3 regions of the Streptomyces sp. NPDC053750 genome follow, and region 1 is predicted to be linked to each of the others. Evidence: riboswitches for the same ligand, from Rfam matches in the RefSeq annotation. Region 1 holds a riboswitch; each other region holds the start of a gene.
What was found. A riboswitch is a leader RNA that binds a small molecule or an ion and turns the genes downstream of it on or off. The one in region 1 is predicted to bind cyclic di-AMP.
Positions count from the first base shown of each region.

Region 2: another riboswitch for cyclic di-AMP. It lies ahead of ACIGO6_RS21615 (transglycosylase SLT domain-containing protein); the one in region 1 lies ahead of ACIGO6_RS22550 (NlpC/P60 family protein).
Region 3: another riboswitch for cyclic di-AMP. It lies ahead of ACIGO6_RS15695 (M23 family metallopeptidase); the one in region 1 lies ahead of ACIGO6_RS22550 (NlpC/P60 family protein).

Region 1 is NZ_JBITXB010000007.1:395,494-399,471, forward strand. Features, by position in the region: gene ACIGO6_RS22545 (tellurite resistance/C4-dicarboxylate transporter family protein) at 1-201, opposite strand, end outside; gene ACIGO6_RS22550 (NlpC/P60 family protein) at 229-1,422, opposite strand; cyclic di-AMP (ydaO/yuaA leader) riboswitch at 1,430-1,609, opposite strand; gene pcrA (DNA helicase PcrA) at 1,841-3,978, shown strand, end outside.
Region 2 is NZ_JBITXB010000007.1:211,745-215,722, forward strand. Features, by position in the region: gene ACIGO6_RS21610 (HAD family hydrolase) at 1-775, shown strand, start outside; gene ACIGO6_RS21615 (transglycosylase SLT domain-containing protein) at 810-1,307, opposite strand; cyclic di-AMP (ydaO/yuaA leader) riboswitch at 1,312-1,467, opposite strand; gene ACIGO6_RS21620 (polyprenyl synthetase family protein) at 2,240-3,250, shown strand; gene ACIGO6_RS21625 (outer membrane lipoprotein carrier protein LolA) at 3,540-3,978, shown strand, end outside.
Region 3 is NZ_JBITXB010000004.1:643,881-647,858, forward strand. Features, by position in the region: tRNA gene ACIGO6_RS15685 (tRNA-Met) at 54-127, shown strand; gene ACIGO6_RS15690 (PP2C family protein-serine/threonine phosphatase) at 281-1,516, shown strand; cyclic di-AMP (ydaO/yuaA leader) riboswitch at 1,741-1,897, shown strand; gene ACIGO6_RS15695 (M23 family metallopeptidase) at 1,909-2,946, shown strand; gene ACIGO6_RS15700 (aldo/keto reductase) at 3,118-3,978, shown strand, end outside.

The DNA of each region.
Region 1 (3,978 bases):
CAGGTAGACGAAGTTCGCCGCCAGGGTCAGCCAGGCGGCGCAGGCCAGGAGCAGGGCGATCCGGGACAGGATCTCGTGGCCCGTCAGGTGCAGGCCGACCGACACGATGGCGGTCGCCATCACCGCGGCCCCGGCCGCCGGCGGACGCTGCGCCCACCAGGCGCGCAGGTGGTGGGGATGGGGAGAGGTGCCGGATGACATGGCCCCGATGCTAGAGAGCCACGCCGGTCAGGCCGGGCGCACCACGCTGTGGATCGACGACTCGCCGTCGTAGAAGATCGATTCCTCGCGCACGTACGCGCCCGGCTTCGGGGCGTGGATCATCATGCCGTTGCCGATGTAGAGGCCGACGTGGCTGAGGTCGTCGTAGAAGAACACCAGGTCACCGGGTTGGGCCTGGGAGACCGGGACCGTCGTGCCGGCGTCGACCTGGTCGTAGGTGGTGCGCGGCAGCGTCACGCCCGCGGCCTTCCAGGCGGCCTGGGTGAGCCCGGAGCAGTCGTAGGAGCCGGGGCCGGTGGCGCCCCAGACGTACGGCTTGCCGATCTGGGCGCGGGCGAAGGCGAGCGCCTTCTCGGCCTTGGTGCCGGTGGAGGAGTCCGAGGCGGAGTCCGAGCCGGAGGAGCCCGATGAACCGGAGCCGGTGTTTCCGTCCTGGGCGGCCTGCTCCTGTTCCTGTGCCTCCGCCTCTGCCTGTTCCTGGCGCTTGCGCTCCTCGGCCTGCTGCTGCGCGAGCTCCGCGGCCTTGCGGGCGGCCTCCTCCTGCTTCTTCCTCTCGATCGCCGCGAGCCGGGCCTTCTCCTCGGCGGTCAGCTCCGAGAGCAGCTCGCGCGCGGTGGCGAGCTTCTTCTGGACGGTGGCCTTGGCCGTCTTGAGGTCGTTCTGCGACTCGGTGAGCGTCTCGAGGCTCTCGGTGGCCTCCCGGCGCTTCTTCATCGTCTCGGACTGCTGTGTGACGTAGTCGTCGACCGCGTCCTTCTGGCGGCCGGTGAGCCGGCTCATCAGCCGGGTCTGGTCGAAGTACTCCTGCGGCGAGTCCGCGAGGAGGAAGGTCGCGGTCTCCGGGACCAGACTGCCGGTGCGGTACTGCGCGGAGGCGTAGGACCCGAGCTCCTCGCGCGCCTCGTTGAGCTTCTGGGTGCGCTGGGCGACGTCGTCGAGGAGGGTGTCGACCTTCTTGCGCTGCTTGGAGGTCTTCTCCTTGGCCGCGTTGTACTTCTCGGTCGCCGATCCTGCCTGGCGGTAGAGGTCGTCGACCTTCTTCTCGACCTCTTCGAGGCTCGGCCTGTCGTCGTCCGACGGCGCGGCGTTGGCCGTCTGGGAGAGCAGGGCGACGGAGGTGAGGGCCGCCGTGGCGAGGGCGGGGGTCCGTATGCCTGCGACACGTGTACCGGTGGGGCGCGACTTGCGGTGCGACGCCAAGGAGGCGACTCCTTCCGTGCTCCGCCTACCGGGTTAGCTGTCGGGTTCGGGCGGAGTGGTTCTGGAAGGGTTGCCCTACGGCGGTCCGTCCCGGCGGGGGCGGTGCGGCCGATTCACCCCAAGGTTCTCGGTTGGGTCCCCGGCTCCGGGCGCCGTGCGGGCACGCCGGACTCGGCGGAGGCCGCGCGGCCCGGCGACGTTCGCCGGAGGGGGTCGTGCGGCCTGCCCGCACCGTAGCCAACTCGTGTGGCGGCTGTGAAGGTTGATGGGTGATATGCCCGATACATTTTCGTGACCTTTGGTGCGGGCGTCACTCTTCGTGGTGGGGCCGGTAGCGGGGCGTGCCCGGTGGCGGCTCTCCGGTCATTTTCCGGGGCGGGAACCGGTTGTCGGTGGGGCGCCCTAGACTCGGAGAGCGATGAGCAGCCTCTTTGACGACAGCTTCCTGGCGAGCCTCCAGACCCCCCGCGGTCACGAGGAGGAACCCCCGCCGCCGCCCGAGGACGATCACGGACCGGAGCCGGTTCCGCACGATCTGTTCGGCGGGAAGTTCGACGTGCCGCCGGACCGGGACACCCACTACCGGGACGGCGCCCCGCGCCCCGCCCTGGACCCGGCCGCGCTGCTGGAGGGGCTGAACGAGAACCAGCGCGCCGCCGTCGTGCACTCCGGCTCCCCCCTGCTCATCGTGGCCGGAGCGGGCTCCGGGAAGACCCGCGTGCTCACCCACCGCATCGCCCACCTGCTGGCCGAGCGGGGCGTCCACCCGGGCCAGATCCTCGCGATCACCTTCACCAACAAGGCCGCGGGCGAGATGAAGGAGCGCGTCGAGCAGCTCGTCGGCCCGCGGGCGAACGCGATGTGGGTCATGACCTTCCACAGCGCGTGCGTCCGCATCCTGCGCCGCGAGTCGAAGAGGCTCGGCTTCACTTCGTCCTTCTCGATCTACGACGCCGCCGACTCCAAGCGCCTGATGGCGCTCGTCTGCCGCGACCTGGACCTCGACCCCAAGCGCTTCCCGCCGAAGTCCTTCAGCGCGAAGATCAGCAACCTGAAGAACGAGCTGATCGACGAGGAGGACTTCGCCGCCCAGGCCGCCGACGGCTTCGAGAAGACCCTCGCCCAGGCCTACGCCATGTACCAGTCGCGGCTGCGCGAGGCGAACGCCCTCGACTTCGACGACCTGATCATGACCACGGTCAACCTGCTCCGCGCCTTCCCGGACGTCGCCGAGCACTACCACCGCCGCTTCCGGCACGTCCTGGTCGACGAGTACCAGGACACCAACCACGCCCAGTACGCCCTGGTCCGCGAGCTGGTCGGCACCCCCTCCGAGCACCCCGTCGACGTGCCGCCCGAGGCCGAGGTGCCGCCCGCCGAGCTGTGCGTGGTGGGCGACGCCGACCAGTCGATCTACGCCTTCCGCGGCGCCACCATCCGCAACATCCTCCAGTTCGAGGAGGACTACCCGGACGCCACGACGATCCTCCTGGAGCAGAACTACCGCTCCACGCAGACCATCCTCAGCGCCGCCAACGCGGTCATCGAGCGCAATGAGTCCCGCCGCCCCAAGAACCTGTGGACCAACCAGGGCGCCGGCTCGCAGATCACCGGGTACGTCGCCGACACCGAGCACGACGAGGCGCAGTTCGTCGCCGACGAGATAGACCGCCTCACGGACGCGGGCGAGGCGAAGGCCGGCGATGTCGCCGTCTTCTACCGCACCAACGCGCAGTCCCGTGTCTTCGAAGAGGTCTTCATCCGCGTCGGCCTGCCCTACAAGGTCGTCGGCGGCGTCCGCTTCTACGAGCGCAAGGAGGTCCGGGACGTCCTGGCCTACCTGCGGGTGCTGGCCAACCCGGAGGACACGGTGCCGCTGCGGCGGATCCTCAACGTGCCCAAGCGGGGCATCGGCGACCGCGCCGAGGCGATGATCGACGCCCTCGCCCAGCGCGAGAAGATCGGCTTCGCGCAGGCGCTGCGACGCGTCGACGAGGCGTACGGCATGGCCGCGCGCTCCGCCAACGCCGTCAAGCGGTTCAACACGCTCATGGAGGACCTCCGCACCATCGTCGAGTCCGGCGCCGGACCGGCGACCGTGCTGGAGGCGATCCTGGAACGCACCGGCTACCTCGCCGAGTTGCAGGCCTCCACCGACCCGCAGGACGAGACCCGCATCGAGAACCTCCAGGAACTCGCCGCCGTCGCCCTGGAGTTCGAGCAGGAGCGGGCCGAGGGCGAGGAGGCCGGGACCCTGGCCGACTTCCTGGAGAAGGTCGCGCTGGTCGCGGACTCCGACCAGATCCCCGACGAGGAGGACGGCGACGGCGTCGTCACCCTGATGACCCTGCACACCGCCAAGGGCCTGGAGTTCCCGGTCGTCTTCCTCACCGGCATGGAGGACGGCGTCTTCCCGCACATGCGCGCCCTCGGCCAGGCCAAGGAGTTGGAGGAGGAGCGGCGCCTGGCGTACGTCGGCATCACGCGTGCACGGGAGCGGCTCTACCTGACCCGGTCCACGCTGCGCAGCGCCTGGGGGCAGCCGTCGTACAACCC
Region 2 (3,978 bases), 180 kb from region 1:
CCTCGACGGCACGCTGCTCCGCGGCGACGACACCGTCTCCGACCGGGCGCTGGCCGCGCTGGCGCGGGTGGCCGAGGCCGGTGCGCGGCATCTGGTGGTGACCGGGCGGCCGGCGCCCCGGGTGCGCTCCCTGCTGGACCGCCTCGGCTGCACGGGGCTCGCGGTGTGCGGACAGGGCGCGCAGGTGTACGACGCCGGTGCGCACCGGATGCTGTGGTCGGTCACCCTGGACCGGGAGCTGGCCGAGACCGCGCTCGGCAAGATCGAGGCCGAGGTGGGGCAGGTGTACGCCGCGGTCGACCAGGACGGCGTCGACGGCCTCACGCTCATCGAGCCGGGGTACCTGATGCCCCACCCGACGCTGCCGGCGGTGCGGGTCGAGCGGCGCGACGAGCTGTGGGACGCGCCGATCAGCAAGGTGCTGCTGCGCCATCCCGACCTGTCCGACGACGAGTTGGCGGCGACGGCGCGCACGGTGGTCGGCTCCCTCGCGACGGTCACGATGTCGGGGCCGGGCACGGTGGAGCTCCAGCCGTGCGGCATCACCAAGGCGACCGGCCTGGCGCTGGCAGCCGAGCACCTGGGCCTGTCCCGGCGCCGGACGATCGCCTTCGGGGACATGCCCAACGACATCCCCATGTTCCACTGGGCGGCCCGCGGCGTCGCGATGGCCGGCGCCCACCCCGAACTCAAGGCGGTGGCCGACGAGGTCACCACGACGAACGAGGACGACGGCGTGGCCGTCGTCCTCGAGCGAATCTTCGGTACCTCTTAGTCCGTCCCGGTTGGTACGTCCCGGGCGGTACGGCTCAGTACGCGCCGAAGACGTTGTCCATGGAGCCGTACCGGTCGGCCGCGTAGTTGCAGGCGGCGGTGATGTTGGCGACCGGGTCGAACGGGTCCCAGGAGGTGCCGGGCACGTGGTACGCCCGGAAGGTCGGGTCGATCACCTGGAGCAGGCCCTTGGACGGGGTGCCGTTGACGGCGTTGATGTCCCAGTTGTTGACGGCCAGCGGGTTGCCGGACGACTCGCGCATGATGTTGCGGTGGATGCCCTCGTAGGAGCCGGGGATGCCGTGCTGGGCCATGATGTCCAGCGACTCGCGGATCCAGCCGTCGAGGTTGTTCGAATACGCCGTCGCCGCCGTGGTGGCGGTCGTGGTGGCGGCGGCGGCCGGGGTGGCCGCGGAGGCGCCGGTGGCACCGACGAGCGGCAGGGCGAGGACGGCGGCGCCGGTGCCGGCCAGGGCGAGCTTGCGAGCGATACGGGCGGTCCGGGCGTGACGGTTCTGACCGTTGGCAGACATGCTGAATCCCTCTCCTGACGCCTGCGAGGTGAGCTGTCGGGTTCGGGCGGGGAGGTGCCCGGCCGTGCCCTGACGGGTACGGCTTCACCCCGAGCCGCTCCGGTGGTGACCGGTGCGGCGACTTACCTGGGTCCCCCGCTCCTGCCGGCGAGTGTGTTGGTGGATGACTGTGCGTTCGGGCGGTGGCAGGACTCGGCGTCCGCCCGACAGGCCGGGAACGTATGCGAGAGCAGATGTCCGAAACAAGTGCAGGAATCACCCAACGCGCATGTTGACCTTGATCTGAGGCGTTTGGGGTGCTTGATCCTTTGCGGTTGCCAAGCCTCAACTGGCCTACGGGGCAAAGGGAAGGCAAAGGGAGGGCGCAGCGTGCGGCAAGGTTGCCCGCGGGGGGTGTGGCGTGAGCCAACTCACGGGCCTCGAGGAGAGCGGCAAATCGGGCATTACGCCCAACTCGTCGTCAACCGGCTGTCGGTGGCGTGCGCTTCGGTGTCGGCCGGCGGTCGGGCGGGGGCGGTCGTCCCGTGCGCCCCGCGATCGGCCCGGGCCCTGTCGGTGTTCTCGCACGCTGAACGGGCATCTGTTCGGGAGCGGGAGAGGGGGAGGTCCGTGTGGAAGGGGAGGGGGGAGAGGGGCGTGCGCCGAGCGGGTGACGTTCCGGGTGTGCGGGTCGCCCGGAGTGGTGGTGGGATCTTCGGCGGCGACTTCCGGCCAACCGTGTTCCGTGCCGCACCTCGCGGGCCGTGTCGATCAATATGTGCTCATATCGGCTGATCAAAAACTTGCCGCGCATGATCCGATACCGACCGGCCTGTAACGGTGGGCGCTAGCGGTGATCGAAACATGACCGGATACGCTGACACGAGTGGTGGCAGCGACCTATCGACAAGCCGGGTAATCGCCAGTAGACACCAGCAGACAGGAGATCCCTCGTGACCGTCGTCGGGCCGTTCGGGCTGAGCGTGCGGGACCAGGCTCTGGAAGCCGATGTCCAGGCCGGATTGGTGGCTGTCGAGGAAGGGTTGCTTGAGGCAACCAAGAGTGAGGTGCCCTTCATCACGGAGGCCGCCCAGCACCTGGTCCGGGCCGGCGGGAAACGATTCCGGCCGCTGCTGGTGATGCTCGCGTCCCAGTTCGGCGACCCCTACGCCCCCGGGATCGTGCCCTCGGCCGTGGTCGTGGAGCTGACCCACCTCGCCACGCTGTACCACGACGACGTGATGGACGAGGCCGCCGTGCGGCGCGGTGTGCCCAGCGCGAACACGCGCTGGGGCAACTCGGTCGCGGTCCTCACCGGCGACTTCCTCTTCGCCCGCGCCTCCCAGATCCTCGCCGACCTCGGCCCCGAGGCGGTCCGCGTGCAGGCCCTCGCGTTCGAGCGGCTGGTCACCGGTCAGATCCTGGAGACCGCGGGACCGCAGGACGGCCGGGACCCGGTCGACCACTACCTGGATGTGCTGGGCGGCAAGACGGGATCGCTGGTGGCGGTCTCCTGCCGGTTCGGCGCGATGATGTCCGGCGCCGACGAGACGGTCGTCGACGTCCTGACCCAGTACGGCGAGCGCCTCGGCGTCGCCTTCCAGCTCGCGGACGACGTCCTGGACATCGCCTCCGACTCCCACGAGTCGGGCAAGACGCCCGGGACCGACCTGCGCGAGGGCATCGCGACCCTCCCGGTGCTGCGGCTGCGCGAGCGGGCGGCCCGGCTGGGGCTCGCCGAGGACCTCGCCCTGTGCGAGCTGCTGGACGCCGACCTGAGCGACGACGCCCGGCACGCCGAGGCGCTGCGCCTGCTGCGCGCCCACCCCGCGCTGGAGCAGGCGCGCAAGGACACCGTCCGGTACGCCAAGGACGCCCGGGCGGCGCTGGCCCCGCTCAGGGAGTGCGAGGCGAAGGCCGCGCTGGTGGAGCTCTGCGACGCCGTGGTGCACCGGGCCGGCTGAGCGCGAGCCCCTCCCCGGGGTGCGTGCGGACCGGCTGAGCGCGAGCCCCTCCCCGTGCCGGGCGGCGTACCCCACCCCTACGGGCCGGGGGAGCCGCCGCCCCTCCGTGTCATCCCGCAGGAGTACGTGGAGTTGAGCCCGGGGTCTGACGATTCCGCGCGGCCGATTTGGTCGGATGGACACCACGGAAAACACCAATCCTCACCGATTCGGGTGAGAATGGCGGCTCACGGGTGAACGAGTGCGAGGTCGAGAGACAGCCGCCGCCGACGACGGAGGTAGGGCACAGATGGCACCGATCGATTCCGACGACAACACGACCGCCGGGCAGGGCGAGGACCTGCGGACCGGACGGCGCAGGGCCGCGCGGTACGTCGTCCCGGTCGCGGTGATGGGAGTGGCGGCCGCGACGATCGGCCTCGTCCCCGCGCTCGCCGACTCCGGGGACCCCGACCTGCCCGAGATCACGGCGGAGCAGCTCATCGAGAAGATCGCCGCGTCGGACGTCCAGCAGCTGTCCGGCACGGTCAAGATCAGCACGGACCTTGGCCTGCCGGACCTCGGGGGCCTGGAGAGCGGCCTGATGTCCGGAGTGTCCGCCGGTCCGGGCTCGGGTCCGGGTTCCGGCGGGGACGAGGACGGCTCCGCCGCCGACCCGTCGGCCAAGCTCACCGAGCTGGTGACCGGCACGCACACGCTGCGGGTCGCCGCCGACGGCCCCGACCGGC
Region 3 (3,978 bases), on a different contig from region 1:
AGATACGGATGTGCATTCCGGCCCCGAGATGGCGTACAGTGGAGACACAACGACGCGGGGTGGAGCAGCTCGGTAGCTCGCTGGGCTCATAACCCAGAGGTCGCAGGTTCAAATCCTGTCCCCGCTACTCAAGACCGAAGGCCGGAATCCATGAGGATTCCGGCCTTCGGTGCGTTCACCCGGTCGGCCCTCCACGGCTCGCCCCCCGCCCCCGCTCCGGGAAGCCTGGAGCAACGGGACGGCAGGCGGCGTGGACGTGCGGGGTGGCGGGAGACGAGTGGTGCGGCCAGGTGAGGTGGACGAAGAGGAGCCGTACGCCAGGGCCGGCGGCCGGCTCCCCGGCGATCCCGTGCCCGACCCGGGCCTCGGCGAAATCGCGGCGCCCCTCCCGTCCGCCAGACCCGAGCAGCGGTGGCGGACCAGGTACGGGCGGACCTTCGTGCGTCTGCTCCCCGTGCTGCTGATCGTCGTCGCCGTCCTGTACGACGTCCTCACCCCGAGATACTTCACCGCCGCCCCCCTCTACACGGCCGCGCCCCTGGTCGCCGCCCCCCTCTACTCGCGGCGCGGCACGATCCTCACCGGTGTCGTCGTGGTCGCCGCCGTGGTCGGGCTCCAGCTCGGCAAGGGTGTCATCCACTACGTCGACTCCTTCACCGAGCTGCTCACCATCGCGACGGTCGCGGCGCTCGCCGTCCTCGTCAACGCCTTCGTACGCCGCACCGGCGAGCGCCTCGTCTCCGTCCGTGAGATCGCCGAGGCCGCCCAGCGCGCCGTGCTGCCCGAGCCCGCCGAGCGGATCGGCGGCTTCGAGATCGCCGCCTGCTACGAGGCCGCGCAGGCCGACGCCTTCATCGGCGGCGACCTGTACGCGGTGCAGGACAGCGCCCGCGGCGTCCGGCTCATCGTCGGGGACGTGCGCGGCAAGGGCATGGGCGCGGTGGCCGCCGTCGCGGTCGTGATCGGTGCCTTCCGGGAGGCCGCCGAGCAGGAGGCGACGCTGGAGGCGGTGGCGCAGCGGCTGGAGCGGGCCCTGGCGCGCGAGGGCACCCGGCGCGAGGGACTGGACGCCTTCGAGGGGTTCACCACCGCCGTCCTCGCCGAACTCCCGCACGGCGACGGGGTGGTCCGCATCGTCAACCGGGGCCATCCGCCGCCCCTGCTGCTGTACGCCGACGGCACCCTGCTCCCGCTGCCCGCCCGTGAGTCGGCGCTGCCGCTCGGCATGGGCGAGCTGGGGGTGTGGCCCGACCGGGCGGAGGAGGCCGCCTTCCCCGGTGGGGCCACGCTGCTGCTGTACACCGACGGCCTGTCCGAAGCCCGTGACGCCCGGGGCGCGTTCTACGAGCCGCAGGAGCGGCTGGCCGGCCGCGTCTTCCGGCATCCGGGCCGGCTGCTCGACACCCTGGCCGAGGATGTGCGCCGCCACTCCGGGGGTGGCATGGCGGACGACATGGCCCTGCTCGCCGTACGCCGCCCGTGCGCCACGCCCGACGGCACTGATCACTTTTCGTGACGGCGCGAGCGCCCTCCGCATAACAACTGACACACCATCAGGAAGTGATGAGGCGGGAGTTGACGCTGAAGGGCGGTCAAGTCGCCCGGTTTTCACCGCCCATGAGGCCTACGTCCCCACGGGATTCGTTAATGATCAACCGGAACGGCTTGGAATCCGAGCCCCCCGTCTATTAACGTTCGATAACGCAGCGCGGTCGTCCCAGCCGTCACAGAAGGCGGCTCCGTGCGCACGCGCCGAATCCCGCAAGGGAACCGGGGAACCACCACCTTGGGGTGAATCGCTCGTACGACGCCGTGGAGACACGGCGGATATACGCGCGTAGGAGACCTTCCTGCTCCGAACCCGTCAGCTAACCCGGTAGGCGGAAGGAAGGAAAGGAGTACGCCCACGTGGCGTCCAACCGGCCTGCCCCCGAGGCCCCGTTCGTGCCCACCGGGCACGGCACCGACACCTTCGGCTACGACGCCCCCCGCGCCGAAGAGGGCCCCTGGGAGGAGTGGAACCCCACCGCGGAATCCATCCGCCCCGTACGCGGCCGGCACCGCGTCGCCAAGCAGCGCGGCGGACTCGCCCGCAGCTCCACCGTCCTCGGCGTCGGTGTCATCGCGGCCGTCGGCGCGGGCGGCATGGCCAGCGCGCAGACCGGCAAGCCGCCGGTGTCGATCTCCATGCCGGACCTGCCGAACGTCGGCTCGCTCATCTCGGACGACGAGGAGCCGGAGCCGGAGGGTTCCGCCACCCCGCTCAGCGGCATCGGCACGGTCGCCGCCGCCGACACCACCGAGGGCACCGCCACCGACGCCGGTGAGACGCTGCGGGCCCGGATCATGGCGCAGGCCGAGCAGCAGCAGGCCCAGGTCGAGAGCAAGGCCGCCGCCGAGGCCGCGGCCGCCGCCGAGAAGCAGGCCGCGGAAGCCGCCGCCAAGGCGGAGAAGGAAGCCAAGGCCAAGGCCGCCGCCGCCAAGAAGAAGGCGGAGGAGGAGGCCAAGAAGAAGGCCGAGGCCGAGCGACTCGCGCAGCTGGCCAAGCAGTACACGCTGCCGACCTCCTCGTACACGATCTCCTCCACCTACGGCCAGGCCGGCGCCTACTGGTCCTCCGGCCACCACACCGGCCTCGACTTCGCGGCCCCCACGGGCACGCTGCTCAAGGCGGTGCACAGCGGCACGATCACGTCGGCCGGCTACGAGGGGTCGTACGGCTACAAGACGGTGCTCACCCTCGACGACGGCACCGAGATCTGGTACGCCCACCAGTCCTCCATCAGCGTCAGCGTCGGCCAGAAGGTCAACACCGGAGACGTCATCGGCCGCGTCGGCGCCACCGGCAACGTCACGGGCGCGCACCTCCACATGGAGGTCCACACCGGCGACGGCGGCGGTATCGACCCGATGGCCTGGCTGCAGAGCAAGGGGCTCACCCCCTGAGCGGCGCCCTTTCCGGCCTCCTCAGGTTCTGACCGGCCCCGCCACCTCTGATCCCCGGCGGTCCTGACGGCGACCCCCCGACGTCAGGGCTGCCGGTTCGCGGGAGCCGGTTTGCGGGATCTTTGCGCGGGTTCGGAATGCGTCCCTCCGGTACGTTCGTTGACGCAGGACATGACTTCTCTGCGCAAGCTCGGCTCCAGTGACCTCGAGGTCTTCCCCCTCGCCCTCGGCGGCAACGTCTTCGGCTGGACCGCCGACCAGGACACCTCCTTCGCCGTCCTCGACGCCTACACGGCCGCAGGCGGCAACTTCCTCGACACCGCCGACTCGTACTCCGCGTGGGTCGAGGGCAACAGCGGCGGTGAGTCCGAGACCCTCATCGGCAAGTGGCTCGCGGCGCGCGGCAACCGTGCCGACGTCGTCCTCGCCACCAAGGTCAGCCAGCACCCCGACTACCCGGGACTGAGCGCCGCGAACATCAGGGCCGCCGCCGACGCCTCGCTGCGCCGCCTGGGCACCGACCACATCGACCTCTACTACACCCACTTCGACCAGCCCGAGGTGCCGGTGGAGGAGATCATCGGCGCCCTCGACGAGCTGGTGAGGGCGGGCAAGGTCCGGCACATCGCCGCCTCCAACATCTCCGCCGAGCGGCTCGCGGCGTCCCTGGAGTTCTCCGACCGAGAGGGGCTCGCCCGGTACGTGGCCCTCCAGCCCCACTACAACCTGGTCTCGCGCGAGACGTACGAGGGCGAGCTGCGCGACCTCGTCGAGCAGGCCGGTCTCGCCGCCGTGCCGTACTACGCCCTCGCCTCCGGGTTCCTCACCGGCAAGTACCGGCCCGGCGCCACCGTCGACAGTCCGCGGGCGGGCGGCGCGGCGCAGCACCTGGAGTCCGAGCGCGGGCAGCGGGTCCTCGCCGCCCTGGACGAGGTCGCCGAGGCCCAGGACGCTCCGGTCGCCACGGTCGCCCTGGCCTGGCTGGCGGCGCAGCCGACGGTCGCCGCGCCGATCGCGTCCGCGCGGACGGTG